DNA from 4 places in the Paenibacillus sp. FSL H8-0034 genome. Region 1 is predicted to be linked to each of the others. Evidence: predicted binding sites of a transcription regulator. Region 1 holds the regulator's gene; each other region holds the start of a gene.
The links. The regulator LexA, encoded in region 1, represses DNA repair genes until DNA is damaged. The targets are predictions, from matches to a motif close to CGAACATATGTTCG.

Region 1 (4,680 bases):
CAAAACGTACTTTAGTGGCCAGAATCACATCCGAGCGTCGACCGCTGATCGCTTTGCCAACGACTTCCTCAGAACGTCCTGATACATACACATCCGCAGTATCAAGAAAATTCCCACCTTGATCCAAAAAATCGTGAATCATGGTTGTTGAGTCTTCCTCGCTGGTTGTATTGCCAAAGGTCATGGTCCCCAAACAAAGCTCAGAAACCACAACCCCGCTTTTGCCCAGTACTCGATATTGCACGCAATGGTTCACCCCTAATTATTTGTGCTGGTTCGTGTCACTATCCTCTTGTTCCTCATCAACAAATTTAATTGTCTCCAACTGACTGCGAAGATTGCCTTTAAAAGCTTCTATATAACGTTTGCGAAGCTCATTGCGTTCTTCCAGCTCATCGTCTGTCAGACCTACTGTTTTGGCTTTACGGGCCAATTCATTGATTCGTTGAATATATGGCTCTGTTCCATTATCCATGTAAAATCCTCCCGATCTTCTACAAAAATGCTTGATAAATGCATCAAAGTATACTTTGACATTATGGCCTACCATTGTCAAGAGTCAAGGAGGTGTTTCTATGTATTGTGTGGGTGAGAGTGTTAATTCCGACATACAAAATTAAGTCTATCTTTTTAAGGAAGTCTAAGTGTTTGCCCTTCTTGAAGTATGCTAGACTTTAATCCATTCACTTTCTTGAGGTTATAAATATATTCACGGACATCCTGTCCTTTATCTGCATGTTTGCTGGCTATCGACCATAAAGTATCGCCATTAACGATCTCTACCGAATATTCAATAGGTGTGTGATCCGATGAAGCATAAGCATCCAGATCTCCGCCAAGCAATGAAACAGACAAGCTGATTAAAATAATGATTGACGCTGCTGCGAACAAGCCTGCATATCTCAAGAGCTTTTTTCGATAAGGAATAATGGAAGCTAGCAGCAGCGGAAAGGCAGAAGCATTCCTGGAAACAGACTCTCTCTTCGATAACAATTGTTCATTCATATACATAACAGCGCCCCCAAACATTTGTTCTGTTTTCAAAATAACACGAACAAATGTTTGTGTCAATTGAAAAATTAGAACTTATGTTTGTACGAACTCCGGTTCTATGTTATACTCTCACTAGTTATTACCAAGCATTGGAGTGATCCTAATGAGTAAGCTATCCATTCGACAATTGGCAATCCTGGATTTTATTAAGAATGAAGTGAAAGATAAAGGGTATCCACCTTCCGTTCGTGAAATTGGTGAAGCAGTTGGCCTCGCTTCCAGTTCTACTGTGCACGGACATCTGGAGCGTTTGGAGAAAAAGGGACTCATTCGGCGTGATCCTACCAAGCCAAGAGCGATTGAAATTACGGACGGTACCCTGACAGAGGGCAGCAACTTTGCCTTATCCGTTGTTCGTGTTCCATTGATTGGACGCGTTACTGCTGGTATTCCGATTACTGCTACGGAAAATATCGAGGATTACTTCCCGCTTCCGAGTCATTATGTTGGCGATTACAATGTGTTCATGTTGAGTATCGAGGGCAACAGTATGATTGATGCCGGTATCAATGATGGGGATTATGTTATCGTCAGACAGCAGCAAACTGCCAATAACGGTGATATTGTTGTTGCAATGACTGAAGATGACGAAGCTACAGTCAAACGGTTCTACAAGGAAAAAGATCATATACGTCTGCAGCCTGAGAACTCTACTATGGAACCGATTCGTTTAAAGACTGTTACTATTTTAGGAAGAGTCGTAGGGCTGTTCCGAGACATCGTGTAATCATTATAATCAGGCACTTATTGAAGTCGACGTCAGGGCTACTTGACAGTCGGCTTTTTGCTATGAGCTGCAATCGCGTCCTCACATACAAAAAGAAGCTTTCCCGCAGTAAAACTTCTACATGGGGAGAGCTTCTTTTGTTTATTCAAAGAAAAAAGTAATCATTCATAGGGTGAACTCATTTTTAGTAAAGCGTCAAATACTGCTCGCGTTCCCATGCATGAACCTGAGTGCGATAGATATCCCATTCGATTTCTTTAAGCTCAATGAAGTGAGCCAGAGCGTGATCACCGAGCGCATCACAAATGACATCATCGCGCAGCATCTCTTCCAATGCAACCTTAAGGTTAACCGGCAGACTTGGAATTCCTTGATCCTCACGCTCTTCCTCGGTCATTACATAAATGTTACGATCCGTTGGCGGAGGCAGCTGCATTTTGTTCTTGATTCCGTCCAGACCAGCCTTCAGCATAACAGCTAACGCCAGATATGGATTAGCAGCTGGATCCGGATTACGAACCTCAACACGGGTGCTCAGTCCTCTGGATGCAGGAATACGAATCATCGGACTCCGATTGCTGGCAGACCAAGCAACATAGCAAGGAGCTTCATAGCCAGGAACCAGACGCTTGTATGAGTTAACGGTTGGGTTGGTAATCGCTGCGAATGCACGGGCATGACGCAAAATGCCAGCCATATAATATCTTGCAGTTGCACTTAGACCCAGCTTGTCACTTTCATCATAGAACGTGTTCGTGGAACCGTTAAATAACGATTGGTGAGCGTGCATACCCGATCCGTTCACACCGAATAATGGTTTGGGCATAAAAGTAGCATGCAAACCATGCTGTCTTGCTACCGTTTTAACTACCAGCTTGAACGTTTGAATTTGATCGGCCGCTTTGATCGCATCCGCATATTTAAAATCAATTTCATGCTGACCCGGCGCTACTTCATGGTGAGAAGCTTCGATTTCAAAGCCCATTTCCTCCAAAGTCAATACGATCTCACGACGGCAGTTTTCGCCAAGATCCATAGGGGCCAAGTCAAAATATCCGCCTTGATCATTTAATTCCATCGAAGGATTGCCATTTTCATCAGTTTTGAATAAGAAAAATTCCGGTTCTGGTCCAACATTCATTGCTGTAAAGCCCATATCTTCGGCTTCTTTCAAAGCATTCTTCAGGATACCACGAGGGTCTCCAGGAAAAGGTCTGCCATCCGGCAAGTAAATATCACAGATTAGACGTGCAATGCGATCCTCAACCACCCAAGGGAAAATGACCCATGTGCTAAGATCAGGATACAAATACATATCAGACTCTTCAATACGAACATAACCTTCAATCGAAGAACCATCAAACATCATTTTGTTGTCCAATGCTTTTTCCAGCTGGCTAATAGGAATTTCCACATTTTTGATCGTTCCAAGCAAGTCGGTAAATTGCAAGCGAATAAATCTTACATTTTGTTCCTTGGCAATCTTGATAATGTCCTCTTTTTTATAATTCTTTTCAGTCACTTTACATGTTCCTCCTTAAGTTACGCAGTTTTATCAGTCTTTTTGATAAGTCCGCATTTGAATCATTGGAAAGCGCTTATTTTTTGAAAAATCTGGATAGCTCGCCTTGGATCAGAGATACCTGTCCCAAGCGTTTGCCTCCACCAAGCAGCTGCTGCTTTAACATCCGGTGAAGCTGTGAATCCGTCATTTCTCTGCGTTTAACTTCCGATTGCTCATTAAGAACAGTTGCATCCTCTGAATCCTTGGACATTGGCAGCAGCACTTGTTTAATTCCGGCGATATTCACGCCTTTCTCAATCAAGTCTTTAATTTCCAGCAACCGCTCTACATCATTAAAAGAATAGAGACGCTGGTTCCCGCCTGTCCGAGCCGGTATGATCAACTCATGCTGTTCATAATACCGGATTTGCCTAGCTGTTAAATCTGTCAACTTCATTACGATACCAATGGGGAATAACGCCATATTCCGACGTATATCATCAGCCACGATTCATCACCTCTGTGTACTTAAAACCTACCCCCATTCTACTCTTCCTACATAAACGTGTCAAGTTATGTTAGGTTCATGCAAAGTATAAGTCATTATTTTAATAAACCTTGTTCCATCATACTGCTCAGAGCTGTTAATACACCTAATTTACAATGAGAATAAGTTAATCCACCCTGCATATAAGCAATATACGGTTCACGGATCGGAGCATCTGCGGATAGCTCCAAGCTGCCGCCTTGAATGAAAGTACCTGCAGCCATGATGACCGGATGCTCATAACCAGGCATAGCCCAAGGCTCAGGAACCACATGTGCATCTATCGCCGAAGCTTGCTGAATACCTTGAACAAAGGCAATCAAATGCTTGGCACTGGTGAATTGAATCGCTTGAATCAAGTCCGTACGCTTGTCATTCCAATGCGGATGTGTGACAAAGCCAAGCTGTTCAAATACGGCGGCTGCAAATATGGAGCCCTTGACCGCTTGTCCCACCAAATGTGGCGCCAGGAACAGCCCTTGATATATACCGCGGGTTGTATCCAGCATCGCTCCAACTTCTCCGCCTATACCAGGCGCGGTCAAGCGAAAGGAAGCCAGTTCCACGTACTTGTGTTTACCTACGATATATCCTCCCGTTGCAGCCAAGCCGCCCCCAGGATTTTTAATTAAAGAACCTGCCATCAGATCTACGCCAACCTCTGTCGGCTCCTGAAGCTCCGTAAACTCTCCATAACAATTATCGACAAAAACAATAACATCAGATTTGAGTTCTTTTACAAAACGGGTCATCTCTTCAATTTGTGAGACGTTGAACGAAGAACGCCAGGAATAGCCGCGCGAGCGCTGAATACCGATCACCTTGGTACGTGGTGTAATGCTGCTGCCA
Region 2 (4,680 bases), 250 kb from region 1:
CTCGCGTTCGTGCTCGGACAGCACCCCGTTCTCACTGATTTTGGCTGGAATAATTCCTTCGTTAACACCCAGTACAAATACATGCTTTACGGCTCCTGTTCGGGTACGATCCATGCTTCCGATCAGCACCTGATCCAGAGAGGGCGGAACATGTCCCAACCGGATGCTTTCCATACCCGCCTCCAGCAAGCTTGCGAACGTTTCCGCAGATAGTTCCTCCTCTTTCAGAAGCTCAACCATCTGATCCAGCATTTCAATAATCCGTTCCCATATTTGGGCGTGTTCCCGCGCCTTCTCAGGATTTCCCTCCTGCAATGCAGCCTGACTCCAGCTCTCCAGCCTTTCAGGTACATGCAAATCGATTAAAAGCTGGTATAAGGCGGTTACCTTATCCGTAATCCGTACTGTTTTCTTCATCCGCTCTTGAAAAGCATGCAGCGGTTGGGCGACGAGGCTGCGACATGCATTGATTTTGCGCAGGTGAACGGTTTCTCGCTCCGTTGTTATTACATCGGGCTGCTCTACGCTTGCGCGAAGTGAATAGGTCCAAGGCTTCCCATCAAACCACCTGGCACCTTGAATGCCAAAGGCAAGCACATAATTTTCTAATTGATCGAGTTCGTGGCTGCCCGGCTGCTCAGTGCTTGTTTCACCCTCTACAGGCAAAAAGAAGCCGGTTTTCACACAACGAAACACAGCATCGTATTTCCAGTAATGCAGAATAACGTCCATCGAAGAACGTATCAGCTCTACCAGCGGGTGATGCATGATGGTTCTCTTGGAATCAAAAAAGTGCGGAATGCTGCAATCGTTAAAGGTACCAGCCAATAGCTCGCCGTATGCTTCAGTATTACGCAGTGTAACGGCAATATCACGATACCGCAGTCCTTCTTCACGAACCAGCTTCAGAATATCACGGGCAACCCCTTCCACCTCGGCTCTGCGATTAACGGCCGCTGATAATTGGAGCTGCTGCTTTGGCGTTTCAGCACTCTTAATATCGCCGCGATTCATCTCTCCAGACGGGACGTAAGGCCGCTTCAGACGCTGCTCAAAGGATTGTTCCATATAAGCGAGCATCGGACTGCTCACGTAACGAAACGGCGGCTGCGAGGGTAACAGAATCGTCTCCTGCTCAGCCAGTCCCAAATGATCCAAACGTTCCTTTAGCTTTAACATTGTTCGTGCTGTACGATGAAATAAGTTCAGCTCATGCAGCTTATCGCCCAGCTTATAGGCTTTATCCAGGGTCAATGTAATCTTAACGTCGCTGCAAGCGGCAGCCAGGCCTTCGATCGCCGCCATTTCCTGTGGCGTGAAGCCATGAAACCCATCAATCCAGCACACGGCGTCCTTAACATATTGAGACTTGGGGAGCTGCTCGGCCAGCAGTGTCAAATAATCTTCACCATCGAGATAGGCTCGGGAAAGCTCTGCTTCGAACTCGCCATAAACCAGCTGCAGGTCATGCAGCTTGTCAGCCAGCATTGGAGATGCCTGACCCTCACCTGATGTCCCTGATACGAACACGGCAAGGCCTTCCGAGGTGACACAATGGCGCTTGAACTCATTAAACAAATCAGCCAATTTATCAATAAAACCCATCTGATCAGCCGAGGACTGAAACAGCTTAAGCCGTTTACGATGTTTATGTAGGATATGGTGCAACAGAAGCCTTTTCCCAATATCATCAATGGGCAATCTCGCTATTCCGCCTACTTCCTGCATAATACGCAGAGCAAGCCTGCGAAAGCTAAGCACCTGAGCACGCATCGTTCCTCCAAGCTCTGGAGAAGATGCCAATGCATACTCGGCTTGAAAGGTAGCCTGTTCCGGTACTAATAAAATAAGCGGCCTTCCGCCGGGGGATTCAATTAATTGATCGGTCATGCTGCGCAAGCAATATGTACTTTTGCCAGTGCCAGCTCTGCCCAGTATAAATTGCACAGCCATGTACTTCTCCTCCTAAACCTCTACATCCTCTGAAAGTGCACTATTCCTGTTATCTGTACATTGTTGCCGTTCTGTTCATTGTATCAAAATTTGGTGTCATACCAAAAGGAATGTAATGGATGTATTATACCACATAAGCACAAATAAGAACATTTGTTCTTATTTTATAAAATATAAAAGCCCCGCTATCCTTTTCAAAGGACACGGAGCTATATATTCTGCTTTATTTTCCAACTTACAAATCTTTTCTTTGAAATATCCACATCCCAAGCACCAGTGCAGCCAAGGTATAACAAGCGGTGTATAATAAAAAAAGGTTTGTTGGCTCCTGACCAAACCCGAATGGTCCCAGCGATTGATTAATATTCATCAAACCCGTTATATCCGATAAAGAAAACATTTCAGACAGCATTCGCTGTTGAATGGAATCCGCCGGCATAATCAAGGACATCAGCCCCGCTATCGTTTTGAGAGGCTGTAGAGAAGCATCTCTACGCAATAAGCTTCCGGATACCTTCTCAATCATGCCGCCCAACCACCCTGCACCAAACAGCATCGTCATAAATACACCATTACCCAGTGCCGAAAATAGACAAGAGCCAAGCATAGATACCGATACCAGCAACGGTACTACCCATGCAAAAAGCACAAATGATTTCACGAGCAGCAGCCAATCCAAAGGAATTGCCGCGTGGTAACGCGCTACGAGCATGATAGAAACAAATAGCAGAAGGGCGTAGCCAATTCCCAGTGTAACGTAACCGATCCATCTGCCTGCATACCAGCGCCATCTGGCTAATGGCCGCGGCAGCAGTGCAAGGAGCACACCTTGCTCTGCTTCTCCTGCTACTGAAGAGAAAGAGCTGAATATCGATAGAAAAGCAGTTACGAAGGAGCCAAAGAAAAATCCAAGCGCAAGAATCATCGAGCCCAGCTTGAAGCGTTCGATCAGATAAGAGACCGATTGCTCAGAACCGCCTCCATTTGTCCGCAAATCTGCGCCAATCGTTTGCGCTACGAACCAAAAAGCTACCATGAATACCGTAGTCATCAGTAAAGTTAATAGCATCACACGCTTGCGCAGCATTTCTTTCCAGGTCATGGCAATAATCGTTGTCATATGTGCTCCCCCCTATGACTGATTCCGGTGAGCGCACCGACAAACCACTCGTCCAAACGTGCTTTCACTTTATGCACTTCATATAAGGTAAGCCCTTGTTCGACGACCAGACTGTTCAGCCAGCCGATCTGCTCGTCATCTTCGAGCTCTGCTTCCAACCACACGATATCACCCTCTGAATCCGAAGGGTTGTCCACCTTCACGATAGACAATCCGGTGTTCTCCACAAGCCACGATAAAAAAAACGGCGTAAATCCGCCGACGCGAAAGCGCCAACGGATCGATTCCTGAAGAACCTCTGCTACCGTACCTGTCTGCAAAATGTCACCATTATTTAATAAGGCAACCCGGTCACACAACAACTCGACATCCTCAAGTAAATGCGAGTTGAGAAAGATTGTTTTCCCCTGACTGCGCAGCCGCTGCAGCATCACCCTTACTTCGTTGCGGCCTATCGGATCCAGTGCCGAAGAAGGCTCATCCAGAAAAATAATCTGCGGATCATTAATCATGGCACATGCCAAGCCGAGCCGCTGCTGCATGCCTTTGGAATAATGTTTCACACGGTCCCGTCCACGGAGACCAATTCCCACTTCATCAAGCAATCGTTTGATAGCAGGCTTGGATTCCGAATCCTTCATACCGCATAGTCGGGCATGAAGCTGCAGTACTTCCTCCCCGCTCAGCCATTCCTGATAGCGGTACAGCTCCGGCAAATAACCGATATGCCTGCGTGCCTCCAGAGAGCCAATAGGCTCTCCGAGAATAAATGCACGACCACCACTTGGACGAATTAATCCAACCAGCATTTTAACAAATGTACTTTTACCTGCTCCATTCGGACCGAGGAAGCCGAATGCCTCACCCTGACCGATCTGAATCGTAATCTCGCGGCAGCCGCGACCGTTGCCGTAGTCCTTCGTCAGCCCTCTTGCATCCACGACCGCATTTTTCATAATTGAGTCAGCTCGGTTAGTTGATCAGTAAAGGCTTGACGGTTTGCAAATACTTCTTGCCCGCCACTCAATGTGAATAATTGTCCATTTTTCACCCAGGTGGCCATATAATGAACATACTTACCTGAGCTGCTTGTCGTCATAATGATATCCAGGTTGTTCAGCTTTAGCTTCTCCGATTGACCATTTGTCACGACTGGCAACGGAACTGCGCCTCCACTTAATACATTCGTTTGCTGCAGGCTTTGCTTCAGACTATCCGGCAAAAGCGGGAACTGAAGCAATGCATCATAGGCCTCGGCAATAGGAATTGTCGGATCTACGGTGATAACAGGCACTGGCTGTTGCGAGAAGGAATAGCCTGGCTTATCTTTTATACTTGTATAAATATGCACCGATTCACCGATTTCAAGCGTGATCGGCTTACCATCAATCGATTGTGGAAGCAGCTTTTTCGCTCCGAGACGAAGCATCGTTTTGTTTACTTCATCTACCTTCAGCTTGAGTGTAATGGCATTGGATGGCGAGATATACAGCTTTTGCTCCTTGGCATTCCACTCCTTTGGAACCACGATACTGCGTCCGAGCAGCTTGGAAGCTTCAACAGCAGTCAGCTCACCCGATTTATTGCCAGATACCTGTGTGAAATCA
Region 3 (4,680 bases), 1.4 Mb from region 1:
TTGACCAATCGCACTTGTAATGTGTTCAGATTTGAGCCCCTTCTGCTGAAGCTCCTGCTTAATCCAATTACGTCCCTTCTTGGCTGAATGAATACGCTGCTGTGTCAGCTGTTCAGCAAACAAGGAATCATCTATATACTGCTCCCGTCTAAGACGGTCCAGCGTGTCTTCAATTGTGGGAAGCTCATAGTTCTTTTGTCGCAGACGTGCCTTTAGTTCGTGCTCGGAACGCAGCCTGAACGATAATAAACGAATGGCATCCAAATAAGCCTGCTGTTTGTCTTGAGCATCTACTATCGCTTTCAGCTCTTTTTCATCGATTGCCGTACCCTTGGCCAAACTGTATTTGATCAGCACATCCTCATGTATAGAAAATACATACTGTTCTTCGATATATAAATTGTAACGATCCTTGGCTCTTTTTTGTCGCTCTATTTTGGTTATTACGCCTTCTTTTAAAGGCAGCTCCTTCAACTCATTTACTTCTTCATCCATGATTTATCACTCCGAATGCAACGGAAGGGCACCTGAGTAAGGTGCCCTTCATCTGCTTTATTCAACTTCTTCCAAATCTTCATCATCTTCCTCGTTATTCAGCAAGTCGGCATCGACGGTTGCTGACAAGTTGGCATTTTCGCGAATCTTATTTTCAAGAATATCAGCTACTTGCGGATTATCCTTTAAGAATTGCTTGGAGTTCTCACGACCTTGACCCAATCGGTCACCGTTGAAGGAATACCAGGCGCCACTCTTTTGAATAATATCCATTTCAGCACCGATATCGATAATGCTTCCTTCTTTGGAAATACCTTCGCCATACATAATATCAATATCTGCCTGCTTGAATGGAGGCGCTACTTTATTCTTAACTACTTTAATTCTTGTACGGTTACCAACCATATCATTGCCTTGCTTGATGCTCTCTACACGACGTACATCCAAACGTACGGAGGAGTAGAACTTCAATGCTCTTCCGCCCGGGGTTGTCTCCGGATTACCGAACATAACACCGATCTTCTCACGAAGCTGATTGATGAAAATTGCAATCGTGTTCGATTTGTTGATAGCACCGGATAATTTACGCAATGCCTGTGACATCAAACGTGCTTGCAGACCCACGTGGGAATCTCCCATGTCTCCTTCAATTTCCGCTTTAGGAACCAGTGCCGCAACCGAGTCAATAACGATAATATCTACAGCTCCACTGCGTACCAATGCTTCAGCAATTTCCAATGCTTGCTCACCCGTGTCCGGTTGGGAGAGCAGCAGCTCGTCTATATTAATTCCAAGCTTACTTGCATAGGAAGGATCTAGTGCATGCTCAGCATCGATAAAAGCCGCTGTTCCGCCTACTCGCTGCACCTCAGCAATAGCATGAAGCGCAACTGTTGTTTTACCCGATGATTCAGGGCCAAAAACCTCTATAATTCTACCACGTGGGAATCCTCCTATGCCGAGGGCAATATCAAGAGCCAAAGATCCGCTGGGGATAACATCAATCTTCATATGGGCGGATTCACCCAGTTTCATAACCGATCCTTTACCAAATTGCTTTTCAATTTGACGAAGGGCATTGTCTAGTGCTGCGCGCCGATCTGACAAAACACTCACTTCCTTTTCCGTATTGGATAAGTATAATAATAACCTATTTTGATGGTGTTGCCAAGCATTTTTGCGAACATACATTCTGTTTATGGTCCAAAGAAAAACCGTAACAAAATGTGATCCATTGTTACGGTTCTTCCGCTTCCTCTATTATATTACATTGGCTGTGCGCTTTCAAGTTCTAATTATATCAATCCCAGCTCTATCAAACCGCCAAACGCTTCCACAATTGGTATAATGCCGCCTTTGCAGCACGAAGCTTGATATTGTCCCGATTACCGGACAACTGCAGCCGCTCCACAACCGGCAGCCCTTCTTTGCAGGCAATAGCCAGATACACAAGACCTACCGGCTTTCCTTCGGATTCATCCGGTCCGGCCACCCCAGTGATAGCAACTGCATAATCGGTATCTGCCTTAAGTCGCATCTGTTCTGCCAGAATACCGGCTGTTTCCGCGCTGACTGCCCCTGGAGCTCCTGCTCCTTCCAGAATACTCATCGGCACATCCAGCAGCTTATTCTTCAACATATTGGAATAACAAACGATACCTCCACGGAATACGGCAGAACTTCCGGGGACTGCGGTCAGCATATGTCCGAGGAGCCCTCCTGTACAGCTCTCAGCAGCTGCCAGGAGCAATTTGCGCTCCTTCATGATACGTATGACCTCTTGCTCAATTGGAACGTCTACAGAGGCGTATATGTAGTCTCCAAGCCTGCTTCTGATTTCCTGCTCCAGCGGCTCCAGCTTTACATCCGCTTCCGCTTGTGAAGAGGCGCGAGTGGTAATGCGTATCGTAACCTCAGACTCCTTGGCATAAGGAGCTATGGTTGGGTCTGTTTGCGCATGAATAAGGTCTAAAAGTTCATGTTCAAGCGTAGATTCACCAATTCCCGCAAATTTCAACATCCTCGAGAACAAGGGATGAACCCCGCTCATCTTCGACGCAATCCACGGTGCTGCGTAATGATCGAACATGGGCTTCATTTCTTTAGGGGGACCGGGTAATAGTATGTAGTGTGTGCCATCCTGGGTCAAAGCGATACCTACAGCCATTCCTGCATCATTCGTTAAAGGATCACTGTGCTCCAGCATAAGCGCCTGCCTGCGATTGCTTTCGACCATATGAATGCCTCTCGAACCAAACACTTGTTCGATATGATCCATTGAGGGCTGATGGGTGACTATCCTTTGTCCCAGAAAAGCGGCGAGCGCATCCTTGGTCAGGTCATCCTGGGTCGGTCCAAGTCCGCCTGTACAAATGATTAAATCGGCCCGGCTTTTGGCAATTTGCAGGGCGTCCGCCAAGCGGCTTTCATTATCACCGACAACGGTCTGGTAATATACACTTACACCCAAATCTGCACACCCTTGGGCCAAATACTGAGCATTGGTATTCACAATCTGTCCTAGTAAAAGCTCTGTACCAACCGCTATAATCTCAGCTCTCATTCAAACTACCTCCCGAATGGAACAAAAAAACAATAGGAAACTCCTACTGTTTATTCGTTAAAGTTAATGACATGTTTATTTTTAATAAAATAATCCAAACCGGAATACAAGGTTATGATAGCCGCGACCCAGCTTGCAAATAAATCAAAGCGCAGATTAATAAAAGCAAATGGAAAATTGTTGATCAGCAGTGCAATAATTGCCGTAATTTGAGCTGCTGTTTTCCATTTACCCCATTTACTAGCCGCAATGACATGACCCTCAAGCAAAGCGATCTGTCGTAATCCTGTAACGGCAAATTCCCGGCTAATAATCACAATCACGATCCATGCGCCGACCTTATCCATCTCAACTAAGGATACGAGCACAGCAGATACAAGAAGCTTATCAGCCAAGGGGTCAAGCAATTTCCCCAGATTTGTTACAAGCTTACGCTTCCTGGCAATATACCCGTCCAGGCCATCTGTCCAAGCCGCAATGATAAAAATAAGCGCTGCAATAATTTGGTTGTAGGTGATGCTGAACTGATCCATTTCAATTTGAGGAAACTTTAAATTAACAAGCAAGAAAAACATAATGATAGGTACTAAAAAGATCCTCGCCAAAGTGATCCGATTGGCCAGGTTCATGCCACAACCTCCCCGGACAAATCAAACTCGAATGAGTGGGTAATGTGAACCTTGGCTAACTCTCCAATCTTAAGCTGTGCCCCTTTTACAAACACTTCTCCGTCAATCTCAGGAGCATCGTACTGGGAACGGCCAATATAGACATCATTTCTGCCGTCATACTTTTCAATCAACACATCCACGGTCTGGCCTACCCGATTTCCGTTACGGATATTAGAAATACTACGCTGAATTTCCATGATGGTATTAGCCCGATATTCCTTTACATCATCCTGAACCTGATCCGGCAAACGGGCAGCTGGTGTATCCTGCTCTTGTGAGTAGGCAAACACACCCAAGCGGTCAAATTCAACTTCTGTAACAAATCTCTTCAAATTTTCAAAATCCTGCTCAGTCTCACCCGGGAACCCTACAATAAGCGAGGTACGAAGTGAAACATTCGGAATTCGCGAACGAATTTTGTCAATCAATGCTTTGGCATCCTGCTGTCTGCCTGGTCTTCTCATCCGCTTCAAAATAATATCTTCACTATGCTGCAAAGGCATATCGACATATTTGCATACCTTTGGGTTTGAAGCAATCGTGTCGATCAATTCGTCGGTAAAAAATCCCGGATATGCATAGTGCAGTCTGACCCATTCAATTCCGGCTACTTCCGTAACCTTGTTCAACAACGCAGGCAGCATAAATCCGTCATACAAATCCGTACCATAATTTGTTGAATCCTGTGCAATCAGACTGATTTCCCGAACGCCCTGCGAAGCCAATTGCTCAATTTCCGCAATAATGGATTCCATGCTTCTGCTGCGGAACTTACCGCGCATGATCGGAATACTGCAGAACGTACAGGCATTGTCACAGCCCTCGGCAATTTTCACATAAGCGGTATAACGCGGAGTCGTCACACGACGTGGAAGCGGCTTATCATAGTTGAAAACCGGGTTCCCCACCAAGACCGGCTTTTTCCCAGCAAGTGCTTCTTCAATAATTTCA
Region 4 (4,680 bases), 1.9 Mb from region 1:
CAGGTGGCTATCGATTACGCTGAGGAAATGATGCGGCTTATCGATAAAAAGTCGCTTCAGACCAGTTTAAATGACAAGCAGGACCTGAGAGAATTACTAGTCAAGGAATCTTATTATGTACCGGCTCGCTCCTACGCGTACCACTGGATTCATGGACAACCTACACCTGTTATGGGAGTGCCTATGTAAGCTTTCGTTGCACCAAAACGGTTTGTTAGCCTCTATCACCTTGAAGTTGAAGGGAGATAGAGGTTTTTTGCGTTGTTGCAGAATAATTGGCGCGTCCCGTTCATATAGTTTCAGAGAGATGATGCAGCGGCTTAGCTATGCCGTTATGAGCAAGGAGTGATAGCAAGAAAGTTCGGTTAAACAATTTATCATAATTGGCTAACTCGTACATATATTTTACTAATCTAAAAGAATAGTACGAGTTTCGCTTTATACCACCTGTAGGAGGGATTCTCATTGGAAAAAGTGGATATTTTTAAAGACATTGCAGAGCGTACGGGCGGGGATATTTACCTGGGGGTCGTAGGGGCGGTCCGTACGGGGAAGTCGACGTTTATCAAACGTTTCATGGAATCCATCGTGCTGCCGAATATTCAAAATGAAGCGGATCGGGCACGTGCAACGGATGAGCTCCCACAAAGCGCGGCGGGACGCACAATCATGACGACTGAACCGAAGTTTGTACCGAATACAGCTGTGCAGCTGCATGTAGCAGAAGGTTTGAATGTAAACGTTCGATTGGTTGATTGTGTCGGCTATGTCATAGATGGTGCCAAAGGCTACGAGGATGAGCATGGGCCGAGAATGATTAACACACCGTGGTTTGATGAAGCCATTCCGTTTCAGGAAGCGGCTGAGATCGGTACCCGAAAGGTCATTCAGGAGCATGCAACGCTTGGTGTGGTGATTACCACAGACGGCTCTATCGCGGAAATTCCGCGTTCCTCTTATGTAGATGCTGAAGATCGGATTATTAATGAGTTGAAAGAAGTAGGTAAACCGTTTATTGTGATTGTGAACTCAACCAAGCCTAATGGTGAGATTGCTCAGGAGCTAAGAAGCCAGCTTCAGGCAACACATGATATACCGGTAGTATCGATGAGTGTAGCCAATATGAATGAAGATGACATGATGTCTGTGCTGCGCGAGGTGCTTTACGAATTTCCTGTACATGAAGTTAACGTCAATCTTCCGAGTTGGGTTATGGTTCTGTCAGATAGTCACTGGCTGCGCTCCCACTTCGAGAATTCCGTTAGAGAGACGGTTCAGGATATTCGCAGGCTGCGCGATGTGGATCGTGTTGTCAGCCATTTCGAGGAATATGAGTTTATTGATAAAGCTGCCTTAGCGGGAATGAATATGGGCCAAGGCGTGGCTGAGATCGATTTGTATGCGCCCGATGAGCTGTATGACCGGATATTGATGGAGGTCGTCGGCGTTGAGATCCGCGGCAAGGATCACCTTCTGCAGATGATGCAGGAATTCAGTCATGCCAAAAGGGAATACGATCATTTTGCGGAAGCACTGGAAATGGTGAAAACGACTGGGTATGGCATAGCCCCTCCGTCACTTGCGGATATGGCACTGGATGAGCCGGAGCTCATTCGTCAAGGCTCACGCTTTGGCGTTAGGCTGAAGGCGACTGCGCCTTCGATTCACATGATCAGGGTCGATGTTGAATCCGAGTTCTCGCCGATTATCGGTACCGAGAAGCAAAGTGAAGAGCTGGTTCGATATTTGATGCAGGATTTCGAGGACAATCCATTGAAAATATGGGAGTCGGATATATTCGGAAGATCGCTTCATTCCATCGTTCGAGAGGGTATTCAAGGCAAGCTCGCCATGATGCCGGACAATGCGCGCTACAAGCTTCAAGAAACACTTGGTCGTATCATTAACGAAGGCTCAGGCGGATTAATTGCCATAATTTTGTAAAATAACAAATAATAGTGATGAAAATGCACTCCGAGGGGTGCATTTTTTGGTTTGTACTTGATAAAGTGCTGTGGGTGTATTAATATAATCTTGATTTGTTCGGTTTCCTTAATTTCCTATGTATATTTTTGAACATTTCAGTTAACAAAGAAAGTAACGGTATAAATTACTCTTGGGGGGAGGTGAATGGCATGAATAAATCTGAATTGATCAACAAAGTAGCAGAAACATCCGAGCTTTCCAAGAAGGATGCGACGAAAGCGGTTGAAGCTGTATTTGAAGCAATTTCCGAAGCCCTACAAGGTGGAGATAAAGTGCAATTAGTTGGATTTGGAAACTTTGAAGTTCGTGAACGTTCCGCTCGTAAAGGACGTAACCCGCAAACAGGCGAAGAAATCGAAATTCCTTCTAGCAAAATCCCTGCTTTCAAACCAGGCAAAGCTTTGAAAGATGGAATTCAATCATAATGTTTTTTCCTACATACTCATTTCTACATACTTCCATTGTATGAACTGATGGTATGAGCGACACCTTAACCTGAACTGGTTAAGGTGTCTTTTTTTGTTATGGTTGCCCGACATCATGAGTATTAGCACAACTCGGCAATGTGGATACTTGGAGTATCCATTGTATATAAGTGCTGTCAGATCGCCAGAAATGGAGTTTTAGAGCGATTTAACACATCAATACGTAGGTCGTCTTATGTACGCAAGGTAAGTCGCTTAGAACGTGCATGTATGCGCTCAAATATGAAAGCATTCCGCTCGTAATCTACAAGGGGAGCCTTTTTAAGTTAATCGTCCAAAAGTCCCTTGACTAATCGGTCAGCTCATCTGTTATAATGGGAACAAATGTTCTTATCGACGGAGGTTGTACATATGACATTAAGTAAGTGCCCAAGACCGGAATTAACGAAAAGTGAACAATCGGAGTTAATCGAACGATTATCGTCTTCAAGGTCTAATAATTTGAGTGTGAAGATTACGTTATACGGAGAATATGAGGACCGCCGAATAACTGGAATCGTAACAGGACTGGATCCACGGCTTCATTTTATTAAAATCGAGACAACGGGAACGAAGTGGGATTGGCATCTCATCGACTTCGCGAATGTGGTTGAGGTAGAGTTTGAATGAAAGCTTTCGGTGTTGCACAAGATCGAACCAAAAGGGGGTTGCAGATGTATTCGAATGGCTTCTACGTATAACTAAGTGAACCGCAAGTTGTATCGATTTGGGTTGCAAGGATCCGCGGCTGCGTGATATAATATGATCCAACGAACAGTAAAGATCGGTTCTCCATTTGAGCGAAAACACCACGTCCGACAAGCGTTTATGCCCGTAAGGAACCGAGGGAACAACGGATATTAGCGCAGCTTGGTAGCGCGCATCCTTGGGGTGGATGAGGTCGTCGGTTCAAATCCGGCATATCCGATACATGAAGTAGACCTTGCTTATGTGGGGTCTACTTTTATGAGAATATTCATTGATCGAAACAACTTCAAGGCCTGCAGAGGCTTTATAACTTATATCATATTAAAAGCCTTAGATAAGCTCTTTTTATAAAGAGACGATCTAAGGCTTTTTGCTGCGTGCGGGCCCAAGAAGCTGTGGCAGGTATGCTTCTTCGGATTCAATCTCTATAGCATATTTTCTCGCTATGGTTACTCGGTATTTGCGATCTAAAGTAATTGACCCAATGTATTTTGATGATGTCCCTCAGTACGTTTGGTATGCTCAAGCTGTTGCGGCAGCGGTAGACACTGAATGGATAACGGATGTAACCAAGCGAATGTAAGCTCGCTTCATACAGTACAGAATAAACAATAAGTAAAATGAATGACCAGTGAATCGCAAGGTGAATAAAACATTCAACTGTGAGATAAGCAGGATTCGAAGTAAAATAAAGTTGAATTTGATCTTGGAACTAGGTAAATGGCCTAAGTAGATACCGAGGGTTTTACTTGCTCAACAGCACTATTTATTTATGAATAGAAATAGTATAGGGAGGTTATAACCATGTCGATAAAAAAGCCCAATATTCTGTTTGTATTTCCGGACCAGTGGCGAAAACAGGCAGTAGGTTTTCGAAACGAGGATGAGGTGTACACACCCAACATTGACCGGTTTGCTGCGGAAAGTGTTGATTTGGATAACGCGATCAGTTGTTTCCCGCTTTGCTCGCCGAATCGCTCTGTCATGATGACGGGACGGTTCCCTCTATCCACAGGCGTAACGACGAACTGTAAGCTGGGGCTTCCTGTAAAGCTTCATGATGATGAGATTACGATCGGTAATATATTGAGCAGCGAGGGTTATCGTACCGGATATATTGGAAAGTGGCATCTGGACTTGCCCGAGCAGTCCTTCGTGCCTGAGCCGGAGTCCGGGGCAAGACACTGGGATGCTTACATCCCTCCAGGCCCCCGCAGATTTGGATTCGATTATTGGTATGCGTACAATGCCAATGATCAGCATATGGCCCCCCATTATTGGACGGATTCGCACCACCAGATTGTACCCCATGAGTGGTCGACCAAGCATGAAACAGATGTAGCGATTGAGTTCATACGAGAGCACAATGCAGAACAACCCTTTTGCCTGTTTGTATCGTGGAATCCGCCTCATCAGCCTTTTGAGCAGGTGCCAGATTCGTATAAAGCTTTGTATGCTGATCAGCCAATTCATCTTCGTCCCAATGTTCTTGGGGAAGGCACAGAACAAGCGCAGCAGCATA

Region 2: the regulator LexA is predicted to act here: its motif matches at 2,100-2,113, upstream of addB (helicase-exonuclease AddAB subunit AddB).
Region 3: the regulator LexA is predicted to act here: its motif matches at 1,676-1,689, upstream of recA (recombinase RecA).
Region 4: the regulator LexA is predicted to act here: its motif matches at 2,789-2,802, upstream of NST47_RS14455 (YolD-like family protein).

What each region holds. Positions count from the first base shown of each region.
Region 1 covers NZ_JBBOBS010000001.1:5,171,644-5,176,323, forward strand. Annotated here, with positions in the region: gene NST47_RS23350 (aldo/keto reductase) at 1-244, opposite strand, end outside; gene NST47_RS23355 (DUF896 domain-containing protein) at 263-475, opposite strand; gene NST47_RS23360 (LysM peptidoglycan-binding domain-containing protein) at 631-1,071, opposite strand; gene lexA (transcriptional repressor LexA) at 1,157-1,780, shown strand; gene glnA (type I glutamate--ammonia ligase) at 1,965-3,302, opposite strand; gene NST47_RS23375 (MerR family transcriptional regulator) at 3,379-3,792, opposite strand; gene NST47_RS23380 (methionine gamma-lyase family protein) at 3,888-4,680, opposite strand, start outside.
Region 2 covers NZ_JBBOBS010000001.1:5,417,010-5,421,689, forward strand. Annotated here, with positions in the region: gene addB (helicase-exonuclease AddAB subunit AddB) at 1-1,953, opposite strand, end outside; gene NST47_RS24530 (ABC transporter permease subunit) at 2,189-3,073, opposite strand; gene NST47_RS24535 (ABC transporter ATP-binding protein) at 3,070-4,029, opposite strand; gene NST47_RS24540 (hypothetical protein) at 4,026-4,680, opposite strand, start outside.
Region 3 covers NZ_JBBOBS010000001.1:3,727,574-3,732,253, reverse strand. Annotated here, with positions in the region: gene NST47_RS16860 (RecX family transcriptional regulator) at 1-495, opposite strand, end outside; gene recA (recombinase RecA) at 553-1,602, opposite strand; gene NST47_RS16850 (competence/damage-inducible protein A) at 1,811-3,058, opposite strand; gene pgsA (CDP-diacylglycerol--glycerol-3-phosphate 3-phosphatidyltransferase) at 3,109-3,687, opposite strand; gene rimO (30S ribosomal protein S12 methylthiotransferase RimO) at 3,684-4,680, opposite strand, start outside.
Region 4 covers NZ_JBBOBS010000001.1:3,231,022-3,235,701, forward strand. Annotated here, with positions in the region: gene NST47_RS14440 (hypothetical protein) at 1-189, shown strand, start outside; gene spoIVA (stage IV sporulation protein A) at 466-1,944, shown strand; gene NST47_RS14450 (HU family DNA-binding protein) at 2,136-2,411, shown strand; gene NST47_RS14455 (YolD-like family protein) at 2,823-3,080, shown strand; tRNA gene NST47_RS14460 (tRNA-Pro) at 3,305-3,378, shown strand; gene NST47_RS14465 (sulfatase family protein) at 3,963-4,680, shown strand, end outside.